Regions from separate parts of the Streptomyces kanamyceticus genome, predicted to be linked through region 1. Evidence: riboswitches for the same ligand, from Rfam matches in the RefSeq annotation. Region 1 holds a riboswitch; each other region holds the start of a gene.

Region 1 (7,257 bases):
ACCTGGGGGCTGTAGGCGAGATCGCGCACGAGGTCGACCATCCCGCAGGCGTGGATCATCCGCACCGCGACCTGGCTGACGTCGGCGGGCAGCCCCGCTAGGTCCGCCTCCGCGCGGATGGTGGCAAAGGACTCGCGGTAGATCGCCGCGCCGTCCTTCTCGTAGTCGAACACTGTGCTCTCGCTCATCTCGTCGTGGTCGTAGGAGTCGTCGTGGTCATGGGGACCGTCGTACGCGTGCTCGCGCGTGCCGTGGTGACCGCCTCGGTCAGGGTGGGTCCCGTGACGGGCACGGCCGAGCCGCCGGTGCGCACGGTCACCTCGTAGCGGCCGTCCCCCGTGGCGAGGACGTCCACCCAGTCGCCGTGCGGATGTCCGCAGCGCCGCTCGCATCCTGACCAGTGGACGGGGAGTCCGCCGTGGCCCGGTACGGCGTCGGCACGGACGTCGGCGAGCGACTTGGCGCAGCCGGGCCGCCCGGTGCAGGCGCCGACGCCCAGCCAGGGCGAACCGGGCTCGGTGACGAACCCGGCGTCGGCCAGCACCCGCAGCCGCTCCCGCGCGGCCTCGTCGGTGAACCCGGGAACGACGAAACCGCGCCAGGGCGTGACGCGCACCTCGTCATCGGGCGCGGGCACCAGGGCCCGCAGCTGGTCCGCGCTGACCCGCCCGAGGGGCGCCTGCACCAGCACGGCGCCGCGCAGGACGCCGGGGGCCGGGGCGGCGATCGAAGTGCCGGAGGGCGAAGCGATGCTCGGGGCACCCGGGGCCGGAACAACGGCCGGACCACCAGAAGCCTGAGCGTCACCCGGAAGACCGGAAGCCGCAGGGCCGCCCGGACTACCGGGAGCCCGAGCGGCAGTCGGAGTACCGGAGGCCGCAGGAGCGTCCGGCGCATCCGGTGCATCCGGTGCATCCGGTGCGCCCGGTGCGCCCGGTGCGCCCGGTGCGTCCGAGGCCGGAACGGCAGCCGAAGAGTCAGCCGTGGCACCGAAAGCCGGAGCGACGGCCGGAGTACCGAAAACCGGAGCAGCGGCCGGGGCGGCGGCAGCCGGAACGTCGGGAGTCGAGGCAGCGGCCCGGCCGCCGAGCGTCGGAGGGTGGGCGAGGGCCGGAGAGCCGCCGAGCGCCGGCGGCGGCGCGGCGAGCGTCGGCGGCAGCGGCGCGGCGAGCGTCGGCGGCAGCGGCGCGGCGAGCGTCGAAGGCGCAGCAAGCGTCGAAGGCAGCGGCGCGGCAAGCGTCGAAGGCGCAGCGAGCCTCGGCGGGCCCGTGAGGGTGCCGGGAATCCCCGCCCCCGTCAGTGCCTCCGCCACCCCCACTCCCTGCCCCCCGGGCAGCTCCCGCACCCGCCAGGCCCCGTTGCCCGCCTCGCGCGCCGCGGCGAGGAACGCTCCCGCCGCGGCCAGTGCCGCACGGGGCGCGTCGGCACCGGGCACCCGGAAGGCGGCGGCGCCGAGCAGGAGCACCGCCGTGCCGCCCGATTCTGCGATCAAGGTCACATCCGCCCCGAGCCCCGCCACGTCCCCCCGCCCGTCGTCCAGGGCGAACAGGAAGCGGCCCGAGAGCTCCGTCGTCCACTCCCGCGCGCAGAGGAGTCCGTCCAGCTCACGGGCCCACAACTGCACGTCGGCATGGCCGAGTCCGTCGATTCCGGCCAGGGGGGACGCCACCACGTTGCGGACGCGTTCATGCCGCTCGGAGGGGAGCAGGCCCGCGTCCGCGAGGAGCGCGGAGAGTTCGCCGCCGCAGGCCTCGCCGAGGCCGCGCAGCTCGACGTTGCCACGCGAGGTGATGCTGAGGTGACCGTCCGCGAGGCGCTCGGCCGCGGTGGCCAGGACCTCTACCTGACGGGACGTCAAGAGGCCGCCGGGCAGCCGGAGTCGGGCCAGCGAGCCGTCGTCGGCGCGGTGCAGGCGGAGGGCTCCGGGGCAGGCGTCGCCCCGGTCACGTATGAGGGATTCGCCCTGTTGTGTGTAGGTTGCTCGGGTGGGCGGCATGGCGGCGAGCATACCCACGCGGATCCGGCGGGGTGCCTCCCGATACCGGCCGTCCCGGCAGGTGGCCGCCCACCGCGACCTGGGCAGGACTTACTATGCAGGCGGCGGGCCGCCAGGTCCGCCGACGCCAGCGACGGCGTGGGTCCACCAGGACCCGAAGGAGGAAGCCCGGTGCGAATCCGGCGCGGTCCCGCCACTGTGAGCCCCACCCGTGTGGGGTGAGCCAGGAACTCCTGCCGTCCAACACGACCACCCGGGGCGCGGACACCCCGAGGAAGGCCTGCGCCCGCATGCTTCTGCTGCTGTCGACCTCCGACACCGACCTGCTCAGCGCCCGTGCTGCGGGGGGTCCCGTCGACTACAGGTTCGCCAACCCCTCCCGCCTCGACCTGGCCGAGCTCCCCGCGCTGCTCGACGGCGCCGAGCTCGTCGTCGTACGCCTCCTCGGCGGTGTCCGCGCCTGGCAGGACGGCCTCGACCAGCTGACCGCGAGCGGCCTGCCGGTCGTCGTGCTCACCGGTGAACAGGCCCCCGACGCCCAGCTGATGGCCTCCTCCACCGTGCCGGTCGGCATCGCCGCCGAGGCCCACGCCTACCTGGCGCACGGCGGCCCCGCCAACCTGGAGCAGCTGGCCCGCTTCCTCTCCGACACCGTGCTGCTCACCGGGCACGGCTTCGAGCCGCCCGCGCCCGCCCCCTCCTGGGGCCCGCTCGAGCGCACCGCCCGTACCGGCATCGAGGGCCCGACCGTCGCGGTGCTCTACTACCGCGCCCACCACATGAGCGGCAACACCGCGTTCGTGGACGCCCTGTGCGGCGCGATCGAGGACGCGGGCGCCCGCCCGCTGCCGCTGTACGTTGCCTCGCTGCGCGCCCCCGAACCGGAGCTCATCGAGGAGCTGCGCGCCGCCGACACCATCGTGACCACCGTCCTCGCGGCGGGCGGCACCAAGCCCGCCGAGGCGTCGGCGGGCGGCGACGACGAGTCGTGGGACGCGGGCGCCCTCACCGGCCTCGACGTGCCGATCCTCCAGGCGCTCTGCCTGACCGGGTCCCGCGCGGCCTGGGAGGAGAACGACGAGGGCGTGTCCCCGCTGGACGCCGCGAGCCAGATCGCGGTGCCGGAGTTCGACGGCCGTCTGATCACCGTGCCGTTCTCGTTCAAGGAGATCGACGAGGACGGGCTCCCGGCCTACGTGGCCGACGCCGAGCGCGCGGCGCGGGTAGCCGGAATCGCCGTACGACACGCCCGCCTCAAGCACATTCCGGCCGCCGACAAGCGCCTGGCCCTGGTGCTCTCCGCGTACCCGACCAAGCACTCCCGCATCGGCAACGCGGTGGGCCTCGACACCCCCGCGTCCGCCGTCGCGCTCCTTCGCAGGCTCATCGGCGAGGGCTATGAGTTCGGTCCTTCGGACGAGATCCCCGGTCTCGTCTCCGGCGACGGCGACGAGCTGATCCGCGCGCTGATCGACGCCGGAGGCCACGACCAGGAGTGGCTCACCGACGAGCAGCTCGCCGCCAACCCGGTGCGCATCCCGGCCGCCGACTACAAGCGCTGGTACGCGACGCTCCCCACGGAGCTGCGGGAGTCCGTCGAGCGGCACTGGGGCCCGCCGCCCGGCGAGATGTTCCTCGACAAGTCCCGCGTCGGCCAGGGCGGCGACCCCGAGGGCGACATCGTGCTCGCCGCCCTGCGCCGCGGCAACCTGCTGATCCTCATCCAGCCGCCGCGCGGCTTCGGCGAGAACCCGATCGCGATCTACCACGACCCCGATCTGCCGCCCTCGCACCACTACTTGGCGGCGTACCGCTGGATCGCGGCCTCCGCCGCGGACGGCGGTTTCGGCGCCGACGCGATGATCCACCTGGGCAAGCACGGCAACCTGGAGTGGCTGCCGGGCAAGAACGCGGGCCTCTCCGCCGCCTGCGGCCCCGACGCCGCGCTCGGCGACCTGCCCCTCATCTACCCCTTCCTGGTCAACGACCCGGGCGAGGGCACCCAGGCCAAGCGCCGCGTGCACGCCACCCTCATCGACCACCTGGTGCCGCCGATGGCCCGCGCCGACTCCTACGGCGACATCGCGCGCCTGGAGCAACTCCTCGACGAATACGCCCAGATCAGCTCCATGGACCCGGCGAAGCTGCCCGCGATCCGGGCACAGATCTGGACGCTGATCCAGGCCGCGAAGCTGGACCACGACCTCGGTCTGGAGGAGCGCCCGGGGGACGACGGCTTCGACGACTTCCTGCTGCACGTCGACGGCTGGCTCTGCGAGATCAAGGACATGCAGATCCGCGACGGACTGCACGTCCTCGGCGCCGCCCCGGCGGGCGCCGACCGCGTCAACCTCGTCCTGGCGATCCTGCGCGCCCGCCAGATCTGGGGCGGCACGACGGCCCTGCCCGGCCTGCGCGAGGCGCTCGGCCTCGACGAGTCGGCGGCCACGCGCGTGAGCGCCGACGAGGCCGAGGACAAGGCCCGCGCCCTGGTCCAGGCGATGGACGACGCGGACTGGGACCTGTCCGCCGTCCCCACCGACCAGGGTGAACAGGTCGCCGCCATCCTGGAGTTCGCGGCCCGCGAGGTGGTCCCCCGCCTGGCCGCGACCACCGCCGAGCTCGACCACGCGGTGCACGCCCTGAACGGCGGCTTCGTCCCCGCGGGGCCCAGCGGCTCCCCGCTGCGCGGTCTCGTCAACGTCCTGCCGACCGGGCGCAACTTCTACTCGGTCGACCCCAAGGCCGTCCCGTCCCGCCTCGCCTGGGAGACGGGCCAGGCCCTGGCCGACTCGCTGCTTGAGCGGTACAAGTCCGACAACGGCGAGTACCCCACCTCCGTGGGCCTCTCCCTGTGGGGCACCAGCGCCATGCGCACCGCGGGCGACGATGTCGCCGAGGCGCTCGCGCTGCTCGGCGTCCGCCCCGTCTGGGACGACGCGTCGCGCCGCGTCACGGGCCTTGAGGCCATCCCGTACGAGGAGTTGGGCCGTCCCCGCATCGACGTGACGCTGCGCATCTCGGGCTTCTTCCGCGACGCGTTCCCGCACACGATCGGGCTGCTCGACGACGCGGTGCGGCTCGCCGCCTCCCTCGACGAGCCCGCCGAGCAGAACCACGTGCGCGCCCACACCCAGGCCGACCTGGCCGAGCACGGCGACGAACGCCGCGCCACCACCCGCATCTTCGGCTCGCGCCCGGGCACGTACGGCGCGGGTCTGCTCCAGCTCATCGACTCGCGCGACTGGCGCACCGACGCCGACCTCGCCGAGGTGTACACGGTGTGGGGCGGCTACGCGTACGGCCGCGGCCTCGAAGGCCGTCCGGCGCGCGACGAGATGGAGACGGCCTACAAGCGCATCGCGGTCGCGGCGAAGAACACGGACACCCGCGAGCACGACATCGCGGACTCCGACGACTACTTCCAGTACCACGGCGGCATGGTCGCCACGGTCCGCGCGCTCAAGGGCACCGCGCCCGAGGCGTACATCGGCGACTCGACGCGCCCCGAGACGGTCCGCACCCGCACCCTGGTCGAGGAGACGTCCCGCGTCTTCCGCGCCCGCGTGGTGAACCCCAAGTGGATCGAGGCGATGCGCCGCCACGGCTACAAGGGCGCCTTCGAACTCGCCGCCACCGTGGACTACTTGTTCGGGTACGACGCGACGACCGGCGTGGTCGCCGACTGGATGTACGACAAGCTCACCGAGACGTACGTCCTGGACCCGACGAACCGTCAGTTCCTCCAGGAGAACAACCCCTGGGCCCTGCACGGCATCGCCGAACGCCTCCTGGAGGCGGAGTCGCGCGGCATGTGGGCCAAGCCCGACCCGGCGGTGCTCGAAGCGCTCCGCCAGGCCTACCTGGAGACCGAGGGCGACCTGGAGGACAAGGGCTGAGCCCGCCTCCCCCTCCGCCGTCGTCGGCGGCCGCCCGTCACCGTGCCGGGCGGCCGCCGAGCCAGGCGAGCGCGGCCGCCGTCAGGGCCGTGACCCCGGTGCTCAGGGTCGGCTCGACGAGCGGTGCGAAGAGCGGCGAGTGGTTGGAGGGGATGTCCCTCTCGAAGGTGCCCGCCCGCTGCGCGGCGAGCACCTCGGCCGGGTCCGCGCCGCCGAACAGCCAGTAGCAGAGCGGGATCTCGGGGTCCGTGGAGGTCGCGAAGTACCCGACGTCCTCGCTGCCGGTGACCGGGCCCGGGTCCATGATCAGGCCGGGGCCGATGACGGCCCCGATCGCGGCCATGGTCCGCTCCACGGCGTCGGCGTCGTTGTTCAGGACGGGGAAGGCGTCGATCTCCGTGATCTCGGGCTCGCGCTCCGCGCCCGCGGTGGCCGCCTCGCCCTTGACGATCCGCTCGACGGCGGCGATGACCTTGGCGCGGGCCTCCGGCGTGTAGGTGCGGATGTTGATCTGCAGTTCGGCCTCGTCCGGGATGATGTTGTCCTTCGTGCCCGCCCGGATCGAGCCGACGGTCAGCACGGCCGTCTCGCCGCCCGCGATCTCCCGGGACACGATCGTCTGCAGCCGCATCACGGTCGACGCGGCCATCACCACCGGGTCGATCGTCGTCTCGGGGCGCGAGGCGTGCCCGCCCTTGCCGAACATCCGCACGCGCAGCGCGTCCGTCGCCGCGAACGCCGGGCCCGCGTGCGCGCCGATCATCCCCGCGGGCATCGGCGCGACGTGCTGGCCGAGGACCACGTCCGGCGTGCCGAACCGCTCGTAGAGACCGTCGTCGAGCATCCCCTGCGCGCCGAGGGCGGCCTCCTCGGCGGGCTGGAAGACGCCGAGGATCCGCCCCGACCAGTCGGCGCGCGCGTCGGCGAGCAGCCGCAACGCGCCGAGCAGGCACGTGACGTGCATGTCGTGGCCGCAGGCGTGCATCACGCCCTCGGTGCGGGAGGCGTACGGCAGGCCGGTGCGCTCGGTCACCGGGAGCGCGTCGATGTCGGCCCTGAGCAGGACGGTGGGGCCCTCGCCGTTCGCCAGGACGGCCACCACGCCGGTGCGGCCGACGCCCGGCGTGACCTCGTATCCGTACGACTTCGCGCGGCGGGCGATCTCGGCGGCGGTGCGGTGCTCCTCGAAGGCCAGCTCCGGGTGCGCGTGCAGATCGCGGTAGAGATCCGCGAGGTCGTCCTTGACGGCGTCGAGGCCGCTCAGGGCGGCGGAGGTCGGGTCGGCTGCGGTCATGTCGCGCTCCTCTGCTCGTGCTGCTCCGCCACTGTACGGACAGGCCGGGCGGCGGAACCGGTGGGCGG
Region 2 (7,257 bases), 4.6 Mb from region 1:
GTGACCGTCAGCCACCGCTTGTCGGCGGTCACCTTCCGGCCGAGCTCGCGCTGACGGTCGGCGTTCTCCTTCTTCATGCCGTCGAGCTGCTTCATGTACGAGTCCTTGCGGTTGACCCAGACCCGTACGCCGCCGTGCTCCACGTCCGCGGAGTGGAACAGCATCGGGCCGTCGCTGACCGGGGTGTCACCGGCGGCGAGGATCGGCTTCTTCCACTCGTCGATGTAGGTGTTGATCGCCGCGGGCTTGCCCTCGTACCAGGTCAGCGGCGCCCACAGGTTCGGCGTCAGCTCGCGCTTCGCGAGCTTCGCGCGGTCCTTCTCGCCGAAGCGGCCCTCGGCGATCTCCTTGCGGGAGCTGGTCACTTCACCGGTCTCGCGGTCCTTGAGCTGCAGGGCGACGCCGATGACGTTCTGCGGCTTCACGCCGTAGCCGTACTTCGGGTCGGCGAGCACCATCCGCACCAGGTCCTCGCTGGCCGCGCTGACCACGTACACCTCGATGCCGTGCGCCTGCAGCGTCTTGTAGAGCTGTTGCATGCCCCGCGAGAACTCCGGCGGCTTCACCTCGGTCTTCGTCAGCTTGCCGGCCTCGTAGTACTCGGCGGGGATCGGCTTCTCGTACGCCAGGAGCTCGTCGACGTACCCCTTGAGCTCCTTCAGCGTGAAGCCGGAGAAGATCTGCGCGGCCCAGGGGTAGCAGACCTGGTCGTCGACCTCGCACAGCCGGTTGTAGTAGCTGTAGAGGCTCTCCTTGTGCGTGGCCGTGTCCTTGAAGGGGATGGTCTTCAGGGACGGGTCCATCGTCTCGCGGGTCAGGACGCCCTTCATCTCCAGGAAGGGGAGCAGCGACTCCTCCAGGTCGTTGCGGTACGTCGTGTTGTCCGCGTCGAAGACGGCGTACGCGCCCTGGTGGTCGTTCTTCGCGATGACCTTGCCGAGCTTCTTGGCGACGGGCTTCGGCCAGTGCGAGAGCTCACCGGCCGCGCTGTTCGCCGCCCGCGCGGTCTTCGCCTCGGAGCCCGCGGCGTTCGCCTCGGAGGTCGGCCAGAGCGCGCTGCCCGCGAGGACGGCGGCGGCGAGCGCCCCCAGAGCGCCGATGAGGGCGGGCTTGTTCTTTGCTCGTACTGCCATGTCTGCGGTGTCCTGCCGTTCCTGAGAGCGGTGTGCGGCCCCGTCCGGAGCGGCGCGCAATGCTATGGGGCGCCGCGCTCATTTCCCATGATCGAAGTCACCGTGAACGCCGGGCATGGAGAGGGGGAACACGGGTAGTCGAACCGGACGCCGAGAGCGCCGCGGGGGTCGTCGCGGGGTCCGTGTCAGTGGTCCCGCGCATACTGGGACGCATGGGCTCCCAAGAGTTCGTCAGGGCCGTCCCCCGGCTCGACGGCATGGTCGTCTCGGCGGTCGGCTACCGCACCGCCGGGCAGCGTCCCGCCCTGCACCGGGGCCTGCCCTCGCCGTATCTGACGGTGGTCTTCTCCCTGGACGGGCCCATCGCGGGCGGCGCCACCCCGGACCAGGCGACCGGCGCGGACGCGGTGCGCACCGAGATCATGGTCGGCGGCCTGCACCAGAGCCCCGCCTACCTCGTCTCGCCCGAGCACGAGGCGGGCATCCAGCTCGCCGTGCACCCCATGGCGGCCCGCGCGCTCCTCGGTCTGCCCGCAGGCGCCCTGGCCGGAGAGCTCGTGACCAGGGGCGCCGACGTGTTCGGCGGCCGTGCCGACGAGATCCGCGAGCGGCTGTGCGGCCTGGCGCGCTGGGAGGACCGCTTCGCCCTCCTCGCCGACTACCTGCGGCGGCGCGCGGCGGCCGCCGACGAGGCGGGTCCGGTGCGTCCCGAGGTCGCGGAGGCCTGGGCCTGGCTCGCCAGACACCGGGGCACGGGCACGGTCGGCGGCCTGTCCCGGCACGTCGCGCTCAGCGAGCGCAGGCTGACCGCGGTGTTCCGCGCCGAGACCGGACTGAGCCCCAAGCAGGCCGCGCGCCTGATGCGCTTCCAGCACGCGAGGACCGCGGTGGTCCGCTCCGTCGCGGCGGGCGCGGGCCCCGACCTCGCCCGGGTCGCGGCCGACACCGGGTACTACGACCATTCGCACCTGGTCCGCGACTTCCAGCAGTACACGGGGGCGAGTCCGACCCGCTGGCTGGCCGAAGAGTGCCGGAATATCCAAGCCGGGGCGCACGGCACGGGCGAAGACTGAGAGCCATGAACACCACACCTGACACCACAGCGAATCAGCAGCTCAGCACCCCCGCCCCGGCGATCTGGCCGGGCCTCCAGGCGAACGACGCCCCCGCTCTGATCGACTTCCTCGTCGGCACCGTCGGCTTCCTGCGCACCGCCGTCTACGAGGACGGCGACCGCGTCGCCCACGCCCAGCTCGACTGGCCCGAGGGCGGCGGCGTCATGCTCGGTTCTTACGACCCTTCGGCGCCCGAGGGCACCTGCGGAACGCCCGGCACCGCCGGTGCCTATGTCGTCACCGACCGGGTCGACGAGCTGTACGACCGCCTCGTCGCGGCGGGCGTGCGCGTCACCGTGGAGATCGAGGACAAGCCGTACGGAAGCCGGGAGTTCGGCATCCTGGACCCGGAGGGAAACCGCTGGTCGTTCGGCACCTACCGGGGCGAGCCGAGGCCGGGACCGGCCTCCTGAGCGGGCATGACGACCCCTTGAGCAGGCGTGATAACTTGCGCAAGCCAGTCAAACCCACACGTGGGCCAGGGAATCCGGTGCGAATCCGGAACTGACGCGCAGCGGTGAGGGAGAACGGGCGGGGCCACGGCCACTGGGCGTCCACGGACGCCCGGGAAGGCGCCCCACCCGGTCGATCCCCGAGTCCGAAGACCTGCTGGCGCCTCCGCTCGCACACCGGGCGGCGGAGGGCGTGACGCAGGCCAGGCTCCGCGTATGAGCCGTGAGACTCAAGGGATCGTGTGTCCTCCAAAGCCCGTATACGTCAGTTCGCCCTGCTCTGCGCCGGAGCGCTCGCCCTCACGGCATGCGGCGGCGGCGCCACGGAGAAGTCGGCGGGGGCGGAGGAGAAGGCGCGGGGCTTCCCCGTGACGGTCGCGTCCTGCGGCGAGAAGACCGAGGTCAAGGCGCCGCCACGGCGTGCGGTCTCCCTCGACCAGGGCTCCTCGGAGATCCTGCTCTCCCTCGGCCTCGCCGACCGCATGGTGGGCACCGGCACCTGGACCGACCCGGTCCTGAAGAACCTGGCGAAGGACAACGCCAAGGTGGAGCGGCTCGCCGACCGCTATCCGTCCCTGGAGCGGGTCCTCGCCAAGGAGCCGGACTTCGTCAGCGCCTCCTTCCTGTACACGGTCGGCAAGGGCGGTGTCGCCGACCGCGCCAAGTTCACCGAGCTCGGCGTCCCCGTCTACGTCTCGCCCACCGACTGCGCGGGCAAGGACAACGACGGCGGCGGCGACGGCAAGCGCGTCAAGACGCTCACCATGGACACGGTCTACGGCGAGGTCCGCGACCTCGCGAAGGTGTTCGACGTCGAGAAGCGCGGCGAGAAGCTGGTCACCGACCTCAAGGGCCGCGTCGCCAAGGCCACCGGGGACATCGACGCCTCCGACGCGACGCTCCTCTACTGGTTCGCCAACTCCGACGCCCCCTACATGGCGGGCTGCTGCGGCGCCCCCGGCATCATCACGCGCGAGCTCGGCGCGAAGAACGTCTTCGACGACACCCGCGAGGAATGGCCCCAGATCAACTGGGAGACCGTCGCCGACCGCGACCCCGACGTCCTCGTCATCGGCGACCTCACCCGCAAGTCGCAGTCCGCGGAGAGCGCCGCGGCGAAGATCAAGTTCCTGGAGACCAACCCGGCGACCAAGAACCTGACCGCCGTGAAGAAGAAGCGCTACGTACTCCTCAGCGGCCAGGCCATGAACCCCACGATCCGTACGGTCGACGGCATCGAGCAAGTGGCGGCGGGGCTGCGGAAGTTCGGGCTCGCCAAGTGATCTCGGCCGCCCTGGCGCGACAGTGGCTGCTGTGGCCCGTGGGGCTCGCCGCGCTGGTCCTCTCCGTGGCGGTGGCCGTCACCATCGGGCCCGCGGACATCTCCGTGCCCGACGTGTGGTCGGCGCTCGCCGCGCACCTGGGCTGGGGCGAGGCACGGCTCACCCCGATCAGGGACGGCATCGTCTGGAACCTGCGGATGCCGCGCACCCTGCTCGCCGCGGTCTGCGGCGCGGGCCTCGCGGTCTGCGGCGCGGTCATGCAGTCCCTGCTCCGCAACCCGCTCGCCGACCCCTTCGTGCTCGGGGTGTCGTCCGGCGCGTCCACCGGAGCGGTCGCGGTCGTCGTGCTCGGCGTCGGCGGGGGAGTGGTGTCGGTCTCGGCGGGCGCCTTCGTGGGGGCGCTCTGCTCGTTCGCCCTGGTGCTCCTCCTGAGCCATACGCTGGGCGGCTCGACGGACCGCGTGGTCCTGTCCGGCGTCGCGGCGATGCAACTCTTCTCCGCGCTGACCTCCTTCTTCGTGCTCACCGCCGCGGACGCGGAGACGACGCGCGGCGTGCTGTTCTGGCTGCTCGGCTCGCTCAGCGGGGTCGGCTGGACGGACGTATGGCTGTGCGCGGCGGTGCTCGCGGCCGCGCTGCTGATCTGCCTCTCGCACGCCCGCACCCTGGACGCCTTCGCCTTCGGCCAGGAGGCGGCGGCCGCGCTCGGCGTCCGTGTGGCCCGCACCCGCCTGGTCCTGCTCTGCACGACCGCGCTGCTGACCGCGGCGCTGGTGAGCTCCGCGGGTGCCATCGGCTTCGTCGGCCTCGTCCTGCCGCACGCGGCCCGCGCTCTCGTGGGCTCCAGCCACGCTCGCCTCCTGCCGGTCACGGCGCTCGCCGGCGCCGTCTTCCTCGTCTGGGTGGACACCCTGGCCCGCACGGTGCTCGACCCGCAGGAGGTCCCGGTGGGCGTGGTGACGTCGCTGATCGGCGTACCGGCGTTCGTGGTCGTGCTGTACCGGACGAGGAGGGCGACGTGACGGCGTACGCGTACGAGGGCGATGCGGGTGTGCGCGCCGAAGGTGTCTCCGGCGACGCGGGTCTGCGCGCCGAACGCGTCTCCCGGGAGGCGGGCGGCCGCCTGGTCGTCGACGGCGTCAGCCTCGCCCCGCCCGCGGGCGCCACCGTCGGCCTCCTCGGCCCGAACGGCTCCGGCAAGTCCACGCTCCTGCGCATCCTCGCGGGCGTCCTCGCCCCGGCGTCAGGAGTGGTCACCTTGGACGGCCGCACGCTGGCCGACACGGGCCGCCGGGCCGTGGCGCGCAGGATCGCCGTCGTCGAGCAACACTCAGACACCCAGGTCGAGTTGACGGTGGGAGACGTCGTACGCCTGGGACGCATCCCGCACCGCCGCGCCTGGTCGGCGCCCTCGCCCGAGGACGAGCGCGCCGTCCGGGACGCCCTGGACCGCACCGGCCTGACCGCCCGCGCCGCCCAGTCCTGGCACACCCTGTCCGGCGGCGAACGCCAGCGCGTCCAGATAGCCCGCGCGCTCGCCCAGAACCCCCGTGAACTCCTCCTGGACGAGCCCACCAACCACCTCGACATCCAGCACCAGCTCGACCTGCTCTCGCTGGTCGCCGACCTCCCCGTCACCAGCGTCGTCGCGCTGCACGACCTCAACCTGGCGGCGATGTTCTGCGACCGGCTGCTCGTCCTGAAGGAGGGCAGGGCGTACGCGGCGGGCACTCCCGCAGAGGTGATCACGGAGCAGCTGATCGCGGAGGTGTACGGGGTACGGGCGGTGGTGACGCAGGACGCGGAGGCCCTGTCGGTGCGTTTCCTGCGCAAGTGATCCAGGCCAACCGCCGGCGGTTGGCCCTTCACCCGCCCCGCAGCGCCCGCCTAGGTTCGGGGTATGCCTGTGATTGCCCATGTGAGCGACATCCACATCGACACCGACGACGGCGGCCACAGCGTGGACCGCACCCGAGTCGTCATGACCTACCTGAACGACCTGCCGTACGACCTGGACGCGGTCATCGTCACCGGTGACGTCGCCGACCACGGCGCCCCCGCCGAATACGCGGCGGCCCGCGAACTGCTCGCCTCCCGGCACCCGTTGCTGACCTGCCCCGGCAACCACGACGAGCGCACCGCGTTCCGTGAGCACCTGCTCGGCGAAGCTCCCGGGACAGGACCGGTCAACCAGTCGTGCGTCACGGACGCCTTCACCCTGGCCCTGTGCGACACGTCGGTCCCCGGCGAGCCCCACGGCCGCCTCGACGACGAGACCCTGACCTGGCTGTCCGCACTCCTCGCCGACACCCCGCCCACGCGCCCCGTCCTGATCGCCTTCCACCACCCGCCGGTCCCGCTGCACACGCCGTACGTGGACGTCATCCGCCAGCGCGACGAGCACCGCCTCGCCGAACTGACCGCCCGCCACCCCAACGTGACGGCGTTCCTCGCGGGCCACGCCCACACCCCCGCCGCGACGACCTTCGCGAACCGCCCCCTCCTGGTGGCCCCGGGAGTGGTCTCCACGCTCCGCCTCCCCTGGGAACGCCAGGACGACGCGGCCCACCACGTCCACCGGGACCTGCCGCCGTCCCTCGCCTTCCACGTCCTGGACGAGGAGGCGCGCCTGACAACGCACTTCCGGCCGGTGCCGCTCCCTTAGGGCATCGTTGGCCCGTCAGGCGTTACTCGGTACGAGCAGGTGATCCGGCTCGTGCCGCGTCGCGTCCAGGCGGTCGAGGAAGGTGCGCAGGATGGGCACGACCGGTTCGGCATCGGTCGGGTGCAGGGTGAAGACGCACGCCTCCGCATCGCCCGCGGTGACCGCGGCCACCTGCTCGGCCCGGTACGGCGAGCCGGTGTAGGCGGACAGGGCGGCGGCGATCACATCGCCGGAGTACAGGCAGGTGTCGGTCGCCCGAATGACCCGGACGCCGTCGTGGTCTTCCTGGTCTTCCCCGATCACCCGCTGCGTCGCGCAGAAGCAGCCCTGGGGATGCGTGCGGATCCGCAGCTCGTCCCCGCGCACGGTGAAGTCCTTGACCAGGGCGGGCACATCGGGCCTGCGCCCGGTGGCCCGCAGCAGCTCGCTGTGGTCCACCAGGCGCCGAGCCGCCTCGGGCAGCGTGACAAGGCCCTGCTCCCGTCGGGCACCGCCTTCCACGACGTACCGGGGCCACAGCGCCACGGCCTGCGTGACGATCCACGCCCAGTACATCTCCTGGGCCGACAACTCACCGTTGCCGAAGGCGAAGTTGTACTGGTCGAACAG
Region 3 (7,257 bases), 2.3 Mb from region 1:
GCACCCCACCGGTACAGCGGGTGTTCCGCTTCGCGATGGAGCCGAAGATGGAGTGGGCCTTCAAGCCCTCGGCAGGCAAGCCCCCGACTGGCAAGTCCCCGGCCAGGTCGGGGCCCTAGCGCCTCACACGGCCCGCGTCCGCGTCCGCGTCCGCAGACCGGGCCGTGTCGCTCGACGCCACGACCCGGCCCGCGCGCGGACCCGCCAGCGCCGCGACGGCGACCGCGGCGAGCGCGAGCGCCACGCCCGCGACCGTGGCCGCCGTGACTCGGGTGTCGCCGTGCGGCAGCAGCAGATCCAGGGCGAGCGAACCCACCAGCTGGCCGGTGATCGTGCACAGTCCGAGCAGCAGGACGCCGAGCTTCTGAACCGCGGCGACCGCGATGGTGATGAAGGAGATGCCGACCAGACCGCCGAGATAGACGTACGGCTCGGTCGGCAGGCGGTCGGGCAGACCCTGCGCCGCCGCGTGCACCAGGAAGATCACGCTCAGCGCGCCGGTACCGGCGACGAAGTTGAAGAACGTGCCCGCGTACGCGGATCCCGCGGCGTTCTTCACATGTCCGTTGACCGCCTGCTGCCAGCTCACGCAGACGCCCGCCACCAGCGGGAGCAGCAGCATCGCGTACGGGAATCCGCCGCCCAGCTTGTCCGCCATCGACAGGCCGACGGCGACGAGTACGAGCATCGCGCCGACGACCCGGCGCCGCGAAGGCCGCTGCGGTCCCGCGGGCCCGAGCCCCATCCGGTCGAAGAGCAGCCCGCCGCTGACCTGGCCCGCGACGATCGCGACGGTGAACAGCGCGACGCCGAGCGCCCCGACGGTCAGCCCCTGCGCGAGCAGGAAGGCCGCGCCCCCGAAGCCGCCGAGCACCTGCCACCACTTGAGCCGTCCGCCGCGTACGTCAGCGAGCACCAGACCCACGCCGCGGCGCGGCCCGCGCAGCACGAGGAGCCCGAGGGCGAGCAGCACGAACCCCGAGCCGAACGAGATCACGGCGGCCGCGAACCCGTCCCCGCCGAGTCCCGCGGCCAGCTCGCCGGTGATACGGGCCTGGAGGGATATCAAGGTGCCGGAGAAGACGGCGAGGAGCAGCCAGGGGGCTGCGGCGGCAGGCATGTGCGGAGGACCTCTGTGCGTGTCGGTGGCGGGTGTGCGGCGGGGTGTGACGGTTGTGCGGCCGTGTGCGGTCGGTGGGTGGCGCCGGGCCTCCACCTCCACCTTTTTAACTGATCAGGTCCGAGCCGTCCTCCACCGGTCCGCGATGCGGATGCCGCGCTCTCACTCGTGCTTTTCTACGCCGGTTGGGCGCCTGGACAGAGGTAGAAGAGTTCGGGGTCGCCCTCGTCCAGGCCGTGGAGCAGGCCGACCGGGCTCCAGCCGACGCGCCGCAGTAGCAGTTGCATGGGGTGGTTGGAGACGTTGGTCGAGGTGAAGAGCTTCGTGCTGGTGCAGGCGGCCTCGGTGGCCTTGAGGAGACGTGCGCCCACGCCCCGTCGGCGGGCGCTGGGCGCGACCATCATCATGGTGATGAAGCCCTGCTCGAAGAAGGTGTACTCCAGCACGATGTAGCCCAAGGGGCCGGATGCGTCCTCGGCCAGGAGGACCGAGCCTTGTTCGCACCAGCGTCGGATGCTCGCGCGCCGTGCGTCGTCGCCCGATGCCGCGATGGAGTCGGCGCCGACCAGTACGTGCCAGTCAGAGGCATCCGCATGGCGGATCGCGAGGTCGTCGGGGTTCTCAAGGTCCATGGGGTGCATCCTGGCAGCACGGTGCGTTGGGCTGCTCACCTATTGCGTTCGGCTATTGCGTTCGGCGGGGCTTGGTACCGAGACCTCGTTACTCTTCACCGGGAAAGGGCGCGATGATGGCATTGGTGAAGAAGGGATCCCGACACATAACAGTGGACGGCATCAGGAACTGAGCGTCGCGCCCCGTCCCCGGTACTGACCGGTGGAGGGGGCCGGGGCGCCCGCAGCTGCCCCGGCCCCCGCTTGTGGGGATCCGGTCAGGAAGCGGGCAGTTCCCCGCGCACCGTGCGGGCCGCGGTGACCAGGTTCTCCAGGGAGGCGCGGGTCTCGGGCCAGCCGCGGGTCTTCAGGCCGCAGTCGGGGTTGACCCACAGGCGCTGGGGCGGGATGGCCTCAAGGCCCTTGCGGAGCAGGGCGGCGGCCTCCGCGGCGTCGGGGACACGGGGCGAGTGGATGTCGTAGACGCCGGGACCGGCCTCGCGCGGGTAGCCGTGTTCGGCGAGTTCGCGGGCGACCTGCATGTGGGAGCGGGCGGCCTCCAGGCTGATGACGTCCGCGTCGAGGTCGTCGATGGCCCGCACGATGTCACCGAACTCGGCGTAGCACATGTGTGTGTGGATCTGGGTGTCGGGGCGGACGCCGCTGGTGGTGAGGCGGAACGACTCCGTGGCCCAGTCCAGGTAGGCGGGGCGGTCGGCGGCGCGCAGCGGCAGGGTCTCGCGCAGCGCGGGCTCGTCGACCTGGATGACCGAAGTGCCCGCGGCCTCCAGGTCGTTGACCTCGTCGCGCAGGGCGAGGGCGACCTGGCGCGCGGTGTCGCCGAGCGGCTGGTCGTCGCGGACGAAGGACCAGGCGAGCATGGTGACGGGCCCGGTGAGCATGCCCTTGACGGGGCGGTCGGTGAGGGAGTTGGCGAAGGACGTCCAGCGCACCGTCATCGGTTCAGGTCGGGAGATGTCGCCCGCGAGGACCGGCGGGCGCACATAACGGGTGCCGTACGACTGGACCCAGCCGTGCTGCGTGGCGAGGTAGCCGGTGAGCTGTTCGGCGAAGTACTGCACCATGTCGTTGCGTTCGGGCTCGCCGTGCACCAGGACGTCGAGCCCGGTCTTCTCCTGGAAGGAGACGACCTCACGGATCTCGTTCCTGATGCGCTCCTCGTAGCCCGCCGTGTCGAGGCGTCCCGCGCGCAGGTCGGCGCGGGCCGTGCGCAATTCGGTGGTCTGCGGGAACGAGCCGATCGTGGTAGTGGGAAGCAGCGGCAGCTTGAGGTGCGAACGCTGGGCCGCGGACCGCTCGGCGTACGGCTGGGAGCGGCGTCCTTCGGCGTCGGTGACGGCGGCGGCCCGGGCCCGTACGGCCGGGTCGTGGGTGATCGCCGATCCGGCGCGCGACGCCAAGTCGGCGCGGTTGGCGGCGAGTTCCGCGGCGATGGTGTCGGTGCCCTGGGACAGGCCCTTGGCCAGGGCGACGATCTCGGTGGTCTTCTGCCGGGCGAAGGCGAGCCACCGCAGGATCTGCGGGTCGATGTCCCGCTCGGCCGCGGCGTCGATCGGGACGTGCAGGAGCGAGCAGGAGGCGGCCACGTCGACCCGGTCGGCGAGCCCGAGGAGGGTGCCCAGGGTGGACAGGGACTTCTCCAGGTCGTTGATCCAGATGTTGCGGCCGTTGACCACACCGGCGACGAGCCGCTTGCCGGGGAGGCCACCCGCGGCGGCGAGGTCGTCGAGGTTGGCGGCCGCGGCGTCGGTGAAGTCGAGGGCCAGGCCGTCGATCGGGGCCTTCGCCAGGACGGGCAGGGCGTCGCCGAGCCGGTCGAAGTAGGAGGCGACCAGGAGCTTGGGCCGGTCGGTGAGGGCGCCGAGTTCGCGGTAGGCGCGGGTGGCGGCGTTGAGCTCGGCCGGGGTGCGGTCCTGCACCAGGGCGGGCTCGTCGAGCTGCACCCACTGGGCGCCGGCCGCGCGCAGATCGGCGAGCACCTCCGCGTACACCGGAAGCAGCCGGTCGAGGAGGGTGAGTGGCTCGAAGTCGGCGGGGACTCCCGGTGCGGGCTTGGCGAGCAGCAGGTAGGTGACGGGGCCGACGAGGACCGGGCGGGCCGAGAGGTCGAGCGCGAGGGCCTCCTTGAGCTCGGCGACCTGCTTGGCGGAGTCGGTGGCGAAGACGGTGTCCGGGCCCAACTCCGGCACCAAGTAGTGGTAGTTGGTGTCGAACCACTTGGTCATCTCCAGCGGCGCCACGTCCTGGGTGCCGCGAGCCATCGCGAAGTACCCGTCCAGGGCGTCGGATTCGAAGGACGCGCGGTGCCTGGCGGGGACGGCGCCGACCATGACGCTGGTGTCCAGCACGTGGTCGTAGTACGAGAAGTCGCCGGTCGGCACCTCGTGGACACCGGCCTCCGCCAACTGCCGCCAGGTGGTGCGACGCAGCTCCGCCGCGGTCTCCCGGAGGGCGTCCGCGGTGACGCGGCCCTTCCAGTAGCCCTCGACGGCCTTCTTCAGTTCACGGTTCGCGCCCTGACGGGGGTAGCCGTACACGGTGGCCCGTGCTGCCGCGGCTGCGGACTTCGTTGTCACGGAAATCTCCTTCGCGAGATGACTCCTGAACATCCCGGGGACGGGACGCGGACGCGAAGGGATGACGGACCGTCCGGCCTCACACGCGTCGATGACACGGTTCTCCGAACGGTATGCGCGCCGACCCGCCCACGAGGTCACCGGGATTCCGCACGTGATCGGTCACGTGCGGGCAACGGGCAGGTCTTCGGACTCGTGGGCACATCCGCCGAGGCGGATTCCTACTGGCCGTCGCTTCCCGGATCCGCCGGATCCAGTGCGTATGACGGCGGTCGTTCCCACTCACCGCTGCGGGGCAGTCCCGGATTCCCACCGGGTTCCCTCTTGCGACGCGCCTGCCTGGCGGACAGGGCGAACCAGCTGCACGGGCCACCTTAGAGGGTGCGGGCCGTCTTGGGCAGCACTGATCACATGTCGGATCGCCCCAAGCTGCAGCTTGGGTCTTGGTGAGGAAACCCGAGGATTGACTTGGCTGTTGGGGAAGCGGGACGATCGTTTCGGGCCCAAGGCGGCAACCCGGCCGGGCCCCGACACCGATCCGGACGGTGTCGGGGCCCGGCCGGGTGTCGACCGCCTCGCCGACGTGTTCGGCCGGAAACGGCTGCCCGTCGGCCGGAAAGAGATCGCCCGTCCCCCGGCTGCGCGAGCCTGTCGGGGTGGACTTACTAGGACGTCCAACTATATGGTCCTCGGCAAGGCCCGCGGTGTCAGGGAAGCCGGTGTGAATCCGGCGCGGTCCCGCCACTGTGACCGGGGAGTGCGTTCTCGCAACACAACGCGCCACCGAGGGACGTCGTGTCCGTCGGGAAGGCGGGGGAGCGCGCGCTGATCCGGGAGTCAGGATACCGGCCGCGGGGTGTTCCGTGTTGTCCACGAGGATGGAGCAGACACGCATGGCACCGGTCCGTACCCACGACCCAGGTGATCCGGCGGAGCGACCGACGGTATGCGCCGACTTCTAGCGCACCGGCGACGTAGGCCCACGAGGTAGGCCCACGAGGTGGGCCCGACTCCCGGCTCCCCGGCGGCGTACGTCAACTCGCGGCTCACCGACGGCTCTTCGGCCCTCGCGTCCCGCGGCCCCGATCCGAGCGCGCCCCACCGGGCGCCGCCCGTCGGTGTGCCGCGCCATCCCCGGATCCCCACCTGACGAGAGCAGGCTCATCGTGGTCCGTGAACTCACCCATTTCATCGGCGGCAAGCACACCGTCGGCACGTCCGGCCTCTTCGGCGACGTGTACGACCCCAACACCGGCTCCGTGCAGGCCCGCGTGCCGCTCGCGGGGCGGGCCGACACCGAAGCGGCGATCGCCGACGCCACCGCCGCCCAGCGGGCGTGGGGCGAGTGGAACCCGCAGCGCAGGGCCCGCGTCCTGCTGCGCTTCCTCCAACTCGTCGACCAGGAACGCGAATCCCTGGCGCAGCTGCTCTCGGCCGAGCACGGCAAGACCGTCGCCGACGCGCACGGCGACATCCAACGCGGCCTGGAGGTCGTCGAGTTCGCCGCCGGGATCCCGCACCTGCTCAAGGGCGAGTTCACCGACAACGCGGGCACCGGCATCGACGTGCACTCGCTGCGCTCCCCGATCGGCGTGGTCGCCGGGATCACCCCGTTCAACTTCCCCGCCATGATCCCGCTGTGGAAGGCCGCGCCTGCCCTCGCCTGCGGCAACGCGTTCATCCTGAAGCCCTCGGAGCGCGACCCCTCCGTACCCCTGCGCCTGGCCGAACTCTTCCTGGAGGCGGGGCTGCCGCCCGGCGTCCTGAACGTCGTCAACGGCGGCAAGGAAGCGGTCGACACCCTTCTGGCGGACTCGCGCGTCGGCGCGCTCGGCTTCGTCGGCTCCACGCCGATCGCCGCGCACATCTACGCCACCGCCGCCGCCCACGGCAAGCGCGCCCAGTGCTTCGGCGGCGCCAAGAACCACCTGATCGTGATGCCGGACGCCGACCTCGACCAGGTCGTCGACGCCCTCATCGGCGCCGGATACGGCTCGGCGGGCGAGCGCTGCATGGCCATCTCGGTGGCCGTACCCGTCGGCGAGGAGACGGCCGACCGGCTCGTCGCCGCGCTCAAGGAGCGCATCGGCGCGCTGCGGATCGGCCGCTCCGACGACGCGGAGGCCGACTTCGGCCCGCTGGTCAGTCAGGACGCCCTCGACCGGGTCCGCAGGTACGTCGACATCGGCGTCAACGAGGGCGCCGAACTCGTCGTCGACGGGCGGAACTTCACCCTGCCGGGACACGAGAACGGCTTCTTCGCGGGAGCCACCCTCTTCGACCGGGTCAGCCCCCGGATGCGGATCTACCGCGAGGAGATCTTCGGCCCCGTCCTGTGCGTCGTCCGGGCCGCCGACTACGAGCAGGCCCTGCGCCTGCCCAGCGAGCACCCCTACGGCAACGGCGTCGCGATCTTCACCAGGGACGGCGACACCGCACGCGACTTCACCCGCCGCGTCAACACCGGCATGGTCGGCGTGAACGTCCCCATCCCGGTCCCCGTGGCGTACCACACCTTCGGCGGCTGGAAGCGATCGGGATTCGGCGACCTCAACCAGCACGGCCCGGACGCGATCCGCTTCTACACCCGTACGAAGACCGTCACCTCGCGCTGGCCCTCCGGAGCCAGGGAAGGCGCGAACTTCTCCATCCCCACCATGGGATGAGCGCCATGACCACCACCACCTCGCTCACCGAGGACCAGCAGGCGCTCGTCGAGACCACCCTCGACTTCGCCGAGGACCACCTGGCCCCGCACGCCGTGCGGTGGGACCAGGACAAACACTTCCCGCTCGACGTGCTGCGCAAGGCCGCGGGGCTCGGACTCGGCGGGGTCTACGTACGCGAGGACGCGGGCGGCAGCGGTCTCAGCCGTGCCGACGGGGTCCTCGTCTTCGAGGCCCTCGCCTCCGGCTGCCCCTCCATCGCG
Region 4 (7,257 bases), 5.1 Mb from region 1:
GTGTCGCGGGCCCCCGGCACGAACCAGGCGGGCAGGCCGCCGAGTTCGCCGGGGATGTCGACGTCCGCGTGGTCGATGCCGAGCGCGGCGTGCGGGTCGCCGATGTGGACCTGCGGGGTGAGCCAGACCTTCGCGCCGGGTTCCAGGGTGCCGTGGGTGACGGCTTCGAGGCGGCGTACGACGGTGTCCGCCGCGTGCGGGGCCGATTCCAGGACGGGCCCGACGATCGCGTGCGTGCCGTCGCCGCCGAGTCCGTAGGTGCCGGGGCGCAGGCTCGCCAGGGCGCGGGTCAGGGTGATCTGGCCCGCGGCCGTGGCGTGCACGGTGAGACGGGGCTCCGTCGGCAGGGGGCGGCCCGCCGGGGCCTTGAGGGCGGCGTCGCTGGCGTACCGGCCCGCCGCGACTGCGGCCGCGCCGAGAGCGGCGGTGACTCCGGTGGCTACGGTGACGGCTGCTGCCGTCGCTTTGGCTGGGCGCACGGCTCCAGTGTCCGGGGAGGGAGCGCACGGGGCCAGTGGGCGGTGCCCGGCGGGTGATGCCGCCGCGCCGGGGCGCGGGTCAGGAGCGCCGCTGTCCGTACCCCCGTAGCCGCTCCTCCGCTTCACGCAGCTGGGCCGGGGAAAGGAGCGTGGGGGTGTGGCCGGGCAGCGAGCTCGCCGTGAGCCAGAGGCGGGACATCCATTCCAGCTGGGCCGTGCGGTCGTACGCCTGGGACAGGGAGTCTCCGTAGGTGACCGTTCCGTGGTTCTGGAGGAGGCATCCCGTGCGGTCGCGCAGGGCGTGCAGCATGTTCGCGGCCAGCTCCTCCGTTCCGTACAGGGCGTACGGAGCGACCCGGACGGGGCCGCCGAGGATGCCCGTCATGTAGTGGACGGCGGGGAGTTCGGGCACGAGCATCGAGACGGCCGTGGCGTGCACGGCGTGGGTGTGGACGACGGCGCTCGCGTCGGTCTCGCGGTAGATCGCGAGGTGCATGGGCAGCTCGCTGGTGGGCGAGAGGTCGCCGAACAGCCGTCGTCCTTCGATGTCGACGCCGAGCGCGTCCCCCGGGGCAAGCCGGTCGTAGGGCACACCGCTCGGGGTGACCAGGATCGTGCCGCCGACGCGTACGGAGACGTTGCCCGACGTGCCGACGACCAGGCCGTCCCGCACCGTTCTGCGGGCGGTCTCCACCAGCTCGGCCCACGCCTGTTCGACGGCGCCCGGGACCGTGCCCCCCGCATCGCCCGCCGTGTCCCGCGCCGCGTCCTGTCGTTGCTCAGTCATGCGGTGATCCTGCCAGCGGGGCGGCGCTCACCATAGGGCGGAACCCGGGAGAAACATGGCTCGTGATCACATGCCGTCCCGTCGTCGCGCCCGTCGTCACGCCCGGTTCGTCGCGGCCGCCGTGGCGGCCCTCGCCGTCGCGGGTACCGCCCTCGCCGAGATTCCGGTTTCGGCGGCGGGCGGGCCTCGGGGGCACGACGTGTCCTCGCACCAGAAGAACGTGGACTGGCAGCGGGCGAAGGACAAGGGCGCGCGGTTCGTCTACGTGAAGGCGACCGAGTCCGACTCCTACCTCAACCCCTACTTCGCCCAGCAGTACGACGGCTCGCGCGCCGCGGGACTGCTCCGCGGGGCGTACCACTTCGCGGTGCCCAGCAAGTCCTCAGGCACGGCCCAGGCCCGCTACTTCATGGACCACGGCGGGCGCTGGCGCGCGGACGGCCGGACGCTGCCGCCCGCGCTCGACATCGAGGACAACCCGTACGACAAGCGGAAGTGCTACGGCCTGAGCAAGGCCAGGACGGTGAACTGGATCCAGGCCTTCAGCGACGCGGTGAAGCGGGGTACCGGACGTCGTCCGGTGATCTACACGACCGCCAAGTGGTGGAACGACTGCACGGGCGGCAGCGGGGCCTTCGCCGCGCACCACGCCCTGTGGCTCGCGCGCTGGGGGTCCTCGGCGGGGGCGCTGCCCAGGGGCTGGGCGTTCTGGACGTTCTGGCAGTACGACAACCACGGCGGACTGCCGGGTGATCAGAATCTCTTCAACGGCTCGGCGGCGCAGCTGAAGCGGTTCGCCCGGGGGTAGCCGAGGGGTCCCGGAAGCCGACACTCCGCCCAGATTCCGGGCCTCGCGCCATCGCTCCGTACGATCTTCGTCAGACACCTGGCGGAGACGGGGTGGCGGCGCTCCGCTTCGAGTCACCGCACCGCCCGTCCCAGTTCACTTTCCGTTCACCCAGGTTGCCTACGTTCCACATGCCACTGACGTCCAACAGAAGCCTGGGTAAATGGAACACATCACGCTTCTCCTCGGGATCGTGATCGTCACCGCTCTCGTGTTCGATTTCACGAACGGTTTCCACGACACTGCCAACGCGATGGCGACGACCATCTCGACCGGCGCTCTCAAGCCCAAGACGGCGGTGGCCATGTCCGCCGTGCTCAACCTCGTCGGCGCCTTCCTCTCCGTCGAAGTCGCCAAGACGATCTCCGGCGGCATCGTCAACGAGGACGGCCTCAAGACAGAGGTCATCTTCGCCGCGCTCGTCGGCGCGATCCTCTGGAACCTGCTGACCTGGCTGGTCGGCCTGCCCTCCAGTTCCTCCCACGCCCTCTTCGGCGGCCTCATCGGCGCCGCGGTCATGTCGATGGGCTGGTCGTCGATCAACGGCGGCACCGTCGTCACCAAGATCCTGATCCCGGCCCTCGCCGCGCCCCTCGTGGCGGGCATCGCCGCGATGCTGGCCACGCGCCTGACGTACCGGATCGGCCGCAACACCGACACCAAGGCCACCGCCAAGGGCTACCGCGTGGGCCAGATCGCCTCCGCGGGCCTCGTCTCACTGGCGCACGGCACCAACGACGCGCAGAAGACCATGGGCATCATCACGCTCGCCCTGGTCACCGGCGGTGTCCTCAACCCCGGTGCGAACCCCCCGATGTGGGTCATCGTCTCGGCCGGTGTGGCCATCGCCCTCGGCACCTACCTGGGCGGCTGGCGCATCATCCGCACCATGGGCAAGGGCCTCACCGACCTCCAGCCGCAGCAGGGCTTCGCCGCCCAGACCAGCGCCGCGACGGTCATCCTCGCCTCCTCGCACCTGGGCTTCTCGCTCTCCACCACCCAGTCCTGCTCCGGCGCCGTGATGGGCGCGGGCCTCGGCCGCAAGGGCGGCGTGGTCCGCTGGTCGACCGCGACCCGGATGTTCGTCGCGTGGGGCCTGACCCTGCCGGCCGCCGGTCTGGTCGGCGCGGGCGCCGAGTTCCTCACCAAGCAGGGCCCCTGGGGCATCGCGGCCACCGCCGCGATCCTGATCGGCGGCTCGGCCGTGATCTGGGTCCTCTCGCGACGCGACGCCGTCGACCACACCAACGTCACCGACGACGAGATCGGCGCCGCCAAGGACGCCGAGCCCGCGGGCGTCGTGACCACCGCGATCGCCGCCGTCTCACCGCCCCCGGTGGGCACGACGGCCACCACGGACTCCTCTTCCGAAGACCCGGTCAAGGCCACCATCTCGGCCCCGACCACGACCACGACCGGCGCCATGGCGGACCCCGCCAGGCCCGCGACGGTGTAAGGACGGATCAGCATGAGCATCGACTGGGCAGCTCTCGGCTCCGTCTTCGGAGTCAGCCTCGCGGTGACGGTGGCCCTGGTGGGCCTGTTCACGCTCGGCATCGTCGGCCTCTCCAAGCAGGAGGCGGCGGCCGCGTCCGGCGGCGGCTCCGCGGCGGTGGCCCGCACCGGCGCGTACGCCTGCTTCGCGCTGTGCGCGGCGGCGGTGGCGTACGGGATCTATCTGATCGTCGCCTGAGCCTCGTCCGAGCCTGACGACAGCTTCACCGGTGGGGTGCGGGACGTGCGTATGCGTCCCGCACCCCACCGTCGTGTGTGGGGCTCCGCACAGTCTCCCGCCGCAGGTCAACGGCGAGTTGACGGGCGTTCGCGGGGCGTGGTGGACTGCCGGGGCCAACTACGGCGGCAGGTGAGGAAGCCGGTGCGAATCCGGCGCGGTCCCGCCACTGTCATCGGGGAGCGACCTCCCCGGAAGCCAGGAACTCGCGCCGCCGCATCACGTCGAACCAGGGCGCGGACACCCTGAGTGAGGACATATCGCCATGCGCGGCCGCCCCTTGCCGGTTCCCCTTCCGAGTACGAGTCAGCTCCTCGGCACGGCGACCGGCTGACCCCCGTGAGTGCCGATCGCGACTTCGCGTACGGCGCCGCCGCCGGTCTCATCGGCGACCTGCTGCTCGGCGATCCGCGCCGGGGCCATCCGGTCGCCGCGTTCGGGCGTGCGGCGGGTGCCGTCGAGCGGGTGCTGTGGCGCGACCACCGCGGGTGGGGCGCGTTGCACGCCATGGTGTGCGCCGGTGGCGCCGCGGGTGCCGCCGCGCTCGCCTCTTCCCTCGTACGCCGTTCACCTGCCGGATCCGTCGCGCTGACGGCCGCCGCGACCTGGGCCGTGGTCGGCGGGACCTCGCTCGGGCGTGAGGCGCGGGCCGTCGGCGGGGCTCTGGAGGCCGGGGACATCGAGGTCGCGCGGGAGCGGCTGCCGCACCTGTGCGGGCGGGATCCGCAGGCGCTCGACGCCGACGGGATCGCGCGGGCCGTGGTGGAGTCCGTCGCGGAGAACACCTCGGACGCCGTGGTGGGGGCCCTGGTGTGGGGGGCGCTCGGCGGGGTGCCGGGGCTCGTCGCCTTCCGCGCCGTGAACACGCTCGACGCGATGGTCGGGCACAAGTCGCCCAAGTACCGGCGGTACGGGTGGGCTTCCGCCCGGGCCGACGACGTCATGGGATGGCCCGGGGCCCGGCTGACCGCCGTCCTCGCGACGCTCGCGGGCGACTCGCCGCGCGGCGCGCTGCGGGCCTGGCGCGCGGACGCCGCGAAGCATCCCAGTCCCAACGCGGGGCCCGTCGAGGCGTCCTTCGCCGGGGCCCTCGGCGTACGGCTCGGTGGGACGCTCTCGTACGCGGGGCGGGTCGAGCACCGTCCTGTTCTGAACGCGACCGGGCGTGCCGTACGGGTCCCGGACATCGAGCGGGCCGTGCGGCTCTCTCGACGGGTGAGCTGGCTGGCGCTGGGGGTCGCGGTGGCGGCCGCCCGGCGGAAACGGAGAGACGCATGAGCGGCGGGCTGCTGGTCGCGGGGACCACGTCGGACGCGGGCAAGAGCGTCGTCACCGCCGGGATCTGCCGGTGGCTGACGCGCAAGGGCGTGTCCGTCGCGCCCTTCAAGGCGCAGAACATGTCCCTCAACTCCTTCGTCACGCACGAAGGCGCCGAGATCGGGCGTGCGCAGGCCATGCAGGCGCAGGCCGCGCGGGTGGAGCCGAGCGCGCTGATGAACCCGGTGCTGCTCAAGCCGGGCAGCGACCGCTCCAGCCAGGTCGTCCTCATGGGCAAGCCGGTGGGCGAGATGAGCGCGCGCGGCTACCACGGGGGGCGCCAGGCGGCGCTCTTGGAGACCGTCGTGGGATGCCTCGATGAGCTCCGGAGCACGTACGACGCCGTGATCTGTGAGGGCGCGGGCAGCCCCGCCGAGATCAACCTGCGGCGCACGGACATCGTGAACATGGGGATCGCGCGGGCCGCCCGCTTCCCCGTCCTGGTGGTCGGCGACATCGACAGGGGCGGGGTCTTCGCGTCCTTCTTCGGGACCACGGCGCTGCTGAGCGCCGAGGACCAGGAGCTGGTCGCGGGGTACCTGGTGAACAAGTTCCGCGGGGACGTCTCGCTGCTCGAACCCGGGCTCGACATGCTGCGCGGCCTGACCGGGCGGCGTACGTACGGCGTGCTGCCGTTCCAGCACGGGCTCGGCATCGACGAGGAGGACGGCCTGCGGGTGTCCCTGCGCGGCGCCGTCCGGGAGTCCGTGGTCGCGCCGCCGGTCGGCGACGACGTGCTGCGGGTCGCTGTCTGCGCCGTGCCACTGATGTCCAACTTCACGGACGTGGACGCGCTCGCCGCCGAACCGGGTGTCGTGGTGCGGTTCGTGGACCGGGCCGAGGAACTCGTCGACGCCGACCTCGTGGTCGTGCCCGGCACGCGCGGCACCGTGCGCGCCCTGGAGTGGCTGCGCGAGCGGGGGCTCGCCGCGGCCCTGGCGCGCCGGGCCGCCGAGGGGCGCCCCGTGCTCGGGATCTGCGGTGGCTTCCAGGTGCTCGGCGAGTACATCGAGGACGAGGTCGAGTCGCGGGCGGGATCCGTGGACGGGCTCGGGCTGCTGCCCGTACGCGTGCGGTTCGCCCGGGAGAAGACCCTCGCTCGGCCGGTGGGTGAAGCACTCGGGGAGCGCGTCGAGGGATACGAGATCCACCATGGCGTGGCCCAAGTCCTCGGCGGGGAAGCCTTCTTGGACGGCTGCCGGGTCGGCGAGGTGTGGGGCACGCACTGGCACGGGTCGCTGGAGAGCGACGCGTTCCGGCGCCGGTTCCTGACCGAGGTGGCGCGCGCGGCCGGACGGCGCTTCGTGCCCGCGCCCGACACGAGCTTCGGCGTACTGCGCGAGGAACAGCTCGACCTGCTCGGCGATCTGATCGAAGAACACGCGGACACGGACGCGCTGTTGGGCCTGATCGAGAAGGGGGTGCCGACGGGTCTGCCGTTCATTCCACCGGGGGCGCCCGCGGCACCCGCACCAACACCAGCGCCGTCAGCAACACCAGAACGTACCAAGGAGGCTCTGTGAGTACCCCGTATCCGTTCACCGCCCTCGTCGGGCAGGACGACCTGCGGCTCGCGCTCTTGCTGAACGCCGTATCGCCCGCCGTCGGCGGCGTGCTCGTACGGGGTGAGAAGGGCACCGCCAAGTCCACCGCCGTGCGCGCGCTCTCGGCGCTCCTTCCCGAGGTGCCGGTCGTCGCCGGGTGCCGCTTCTCGTGCGATCCCGCGGCCGCCGACCCGAACTGCCCCGACGGACCGCACGACGCGGGCGGCGCCACCGCGCGGCCCGCGCGGATGGTCGAACTGCCCGTCGGCGCCTCCGAGGACCGGCTCGTCGGCGCCCTCGACATCGAGCGGGCGCTCGCCGAGGGCGTCAAGGCGTTCGAACCCGGACTGCTCGCCGACGCGCACCGCGGCATCCTCTACGTCGACGAGGTCAATCTCCTCCACGACCACCTGGTCGACCTGCTCCTGGACGCCGCCGCGATGGGCGCCTCGTACGTGGAGCGCGAAGGCGTGTCAGTCCGGCACGCCGCCCGCTTCCTGCTCGTCGGCACCATGAACCCCGAAGAGGGCGAGCTGCGGCCGCAGTTGCTC

Evidence for each region. A riboswitch is a leader RNA that binds a small molecule or an ion and turns the genes downstream of it on or off. The one in region 1 is predicted to bind cobalamin.
Region 2: linked by a shared signal. The riboswitch ahead of CP970_RS31400 (ABC transporter substrate-binding protein) and the one ahead of cobN (cobaltochelatase subunit CobN) in region 1 are both predicted to bind cobalamin.
Region 3: linked by a shared signal. The riboswitch ahead of CP970_RS01530 (CoA-acylating methylmalonate-semialdehyde dehydrogenase) and the one ahead of cobN (cobaltochelatase subunit CobN) in region 1 are both predicted to bind cobalamin.
Region 4: linked by a shared signal. The riboswitch ahead of CP970_RS33715 (cobalamin biosynthesis protein) and the one ahead of cobN (cobaltochelatase subunit CobN) in region 1 are both predicted to bind cobalamin.

Annotation. Positions count from the first base shown of each region.
Region 1 is NZ_CP023699.1:2,643,586-2,650,842, forward strand. It holds gene CP970_RS10435 (precorrin-8X methylmutase) at 1-173, opposite strand, end outside; gene CP970_RS10440 (cobalamin biosynthesis protein CobG) at 185-1,996, opposite strand; cobalamin riboswitch at 2,114-2,251, shown strand; gene cobN (cobaltochelatase subunit CobN) at 2,287-5,895, shown strand; gene CP970_RS10450 (amidohydrolase) at 5,933-7,189, opposite strand.
Region 2 is NZ_CP023699.1:7,262,667-7,269,923, forward strand. It holds gene CP970_RS31385 (HAD family hydrolase) at 1-1,133, opposite strand, end outside; gene CP970_RS31390 (AraC family transcriptional regulator) at 1,346-2,206, shown strand; gene CP970_RS31395 (VOC family protein) at 2,212-2,661, shown strand; cobalamin riboswitch at 2,690-2,876, shown strand; gene CP970_RS31400 (ABC transporter substrate-binding protein) at 2,943-3,983, shown strand; gene CP970_RS31405 (FecCD family ABC transporter permease) at 3,983-5,005, shown strand; gene CP970_RS31410 (ABC transporter ATP-binding protein) at 5,035-5,820, shown strand; gene CP970_RS31415 (metallophosphoesterase) at 5,884-6,648, shown strand; gene CP970_RS31420 (B12-binding domain-containing radical SAM protein) at 6,664-7,257, opposite strand, start outside.
Region 3 is NZ_CP023699.1:381,805-389,061, reverse strand. It holds gene CP970_RS01550 (acyltransferase family protein) at 1-119, shown strand, start outside; gene CP970_RS01545 (DMT family transporter) at 116-1,120, opposite strand; gene CP970_RS01540 (GNAT family N-acetyltransferase) at 1,297-1,752, opposite strand; gene metE (5-methyltetrahydropteroyltriglutamate--homocysteine S-methyltransferase) at 2,010-4,328, opposite strand; cobalamin riboswitch at 4,490-4,704, opposite strand; cobalamin riboswitch at 5,002-5,196, shown strand; gene CP970_RS01530 (CoA-acylating methylmalonate-semialdehyde dehydrogenase) at 5,495-6,994, shown strand; gene CP970_RS01525 (acyl-CoA dehydrogenase family protein) at 6,991-7,257, shown strand, end outside.
Region 4 is NZ_CP023699.1:7,763,683-7,770,939, reverse strand. It holds gene CP970_RS33740 (alpha/beta hydrolase) at 1-479, opposite strand, end outside; gene CP970_RS33735 (class II aldolase/adducin family protein) at 559-1,266, opposite strand; gene CP970_RS33730 (lysozyme) at 1,322-2,074, shown strand; gene CP970_RS33725 (inorganic phosphate transporter) at 2,277-3,569, shown strand; gene CP970_RS33720 (hypothetical protein) at 3,582-3,806, shown strand; cobalamin riboswitch at 3,932-4,075, shown strand; gene CP970_RS33715 (cobalamin biosynthesis protein) at 4,185-5,123, shown strand; gene CP970_RS33710 (cobyric acid synthase) at 5,120-6,685, shown strand; gene CP970_RS33705 (putative cobaltochelatase) at 6,682-7,257, shown strand, end outside.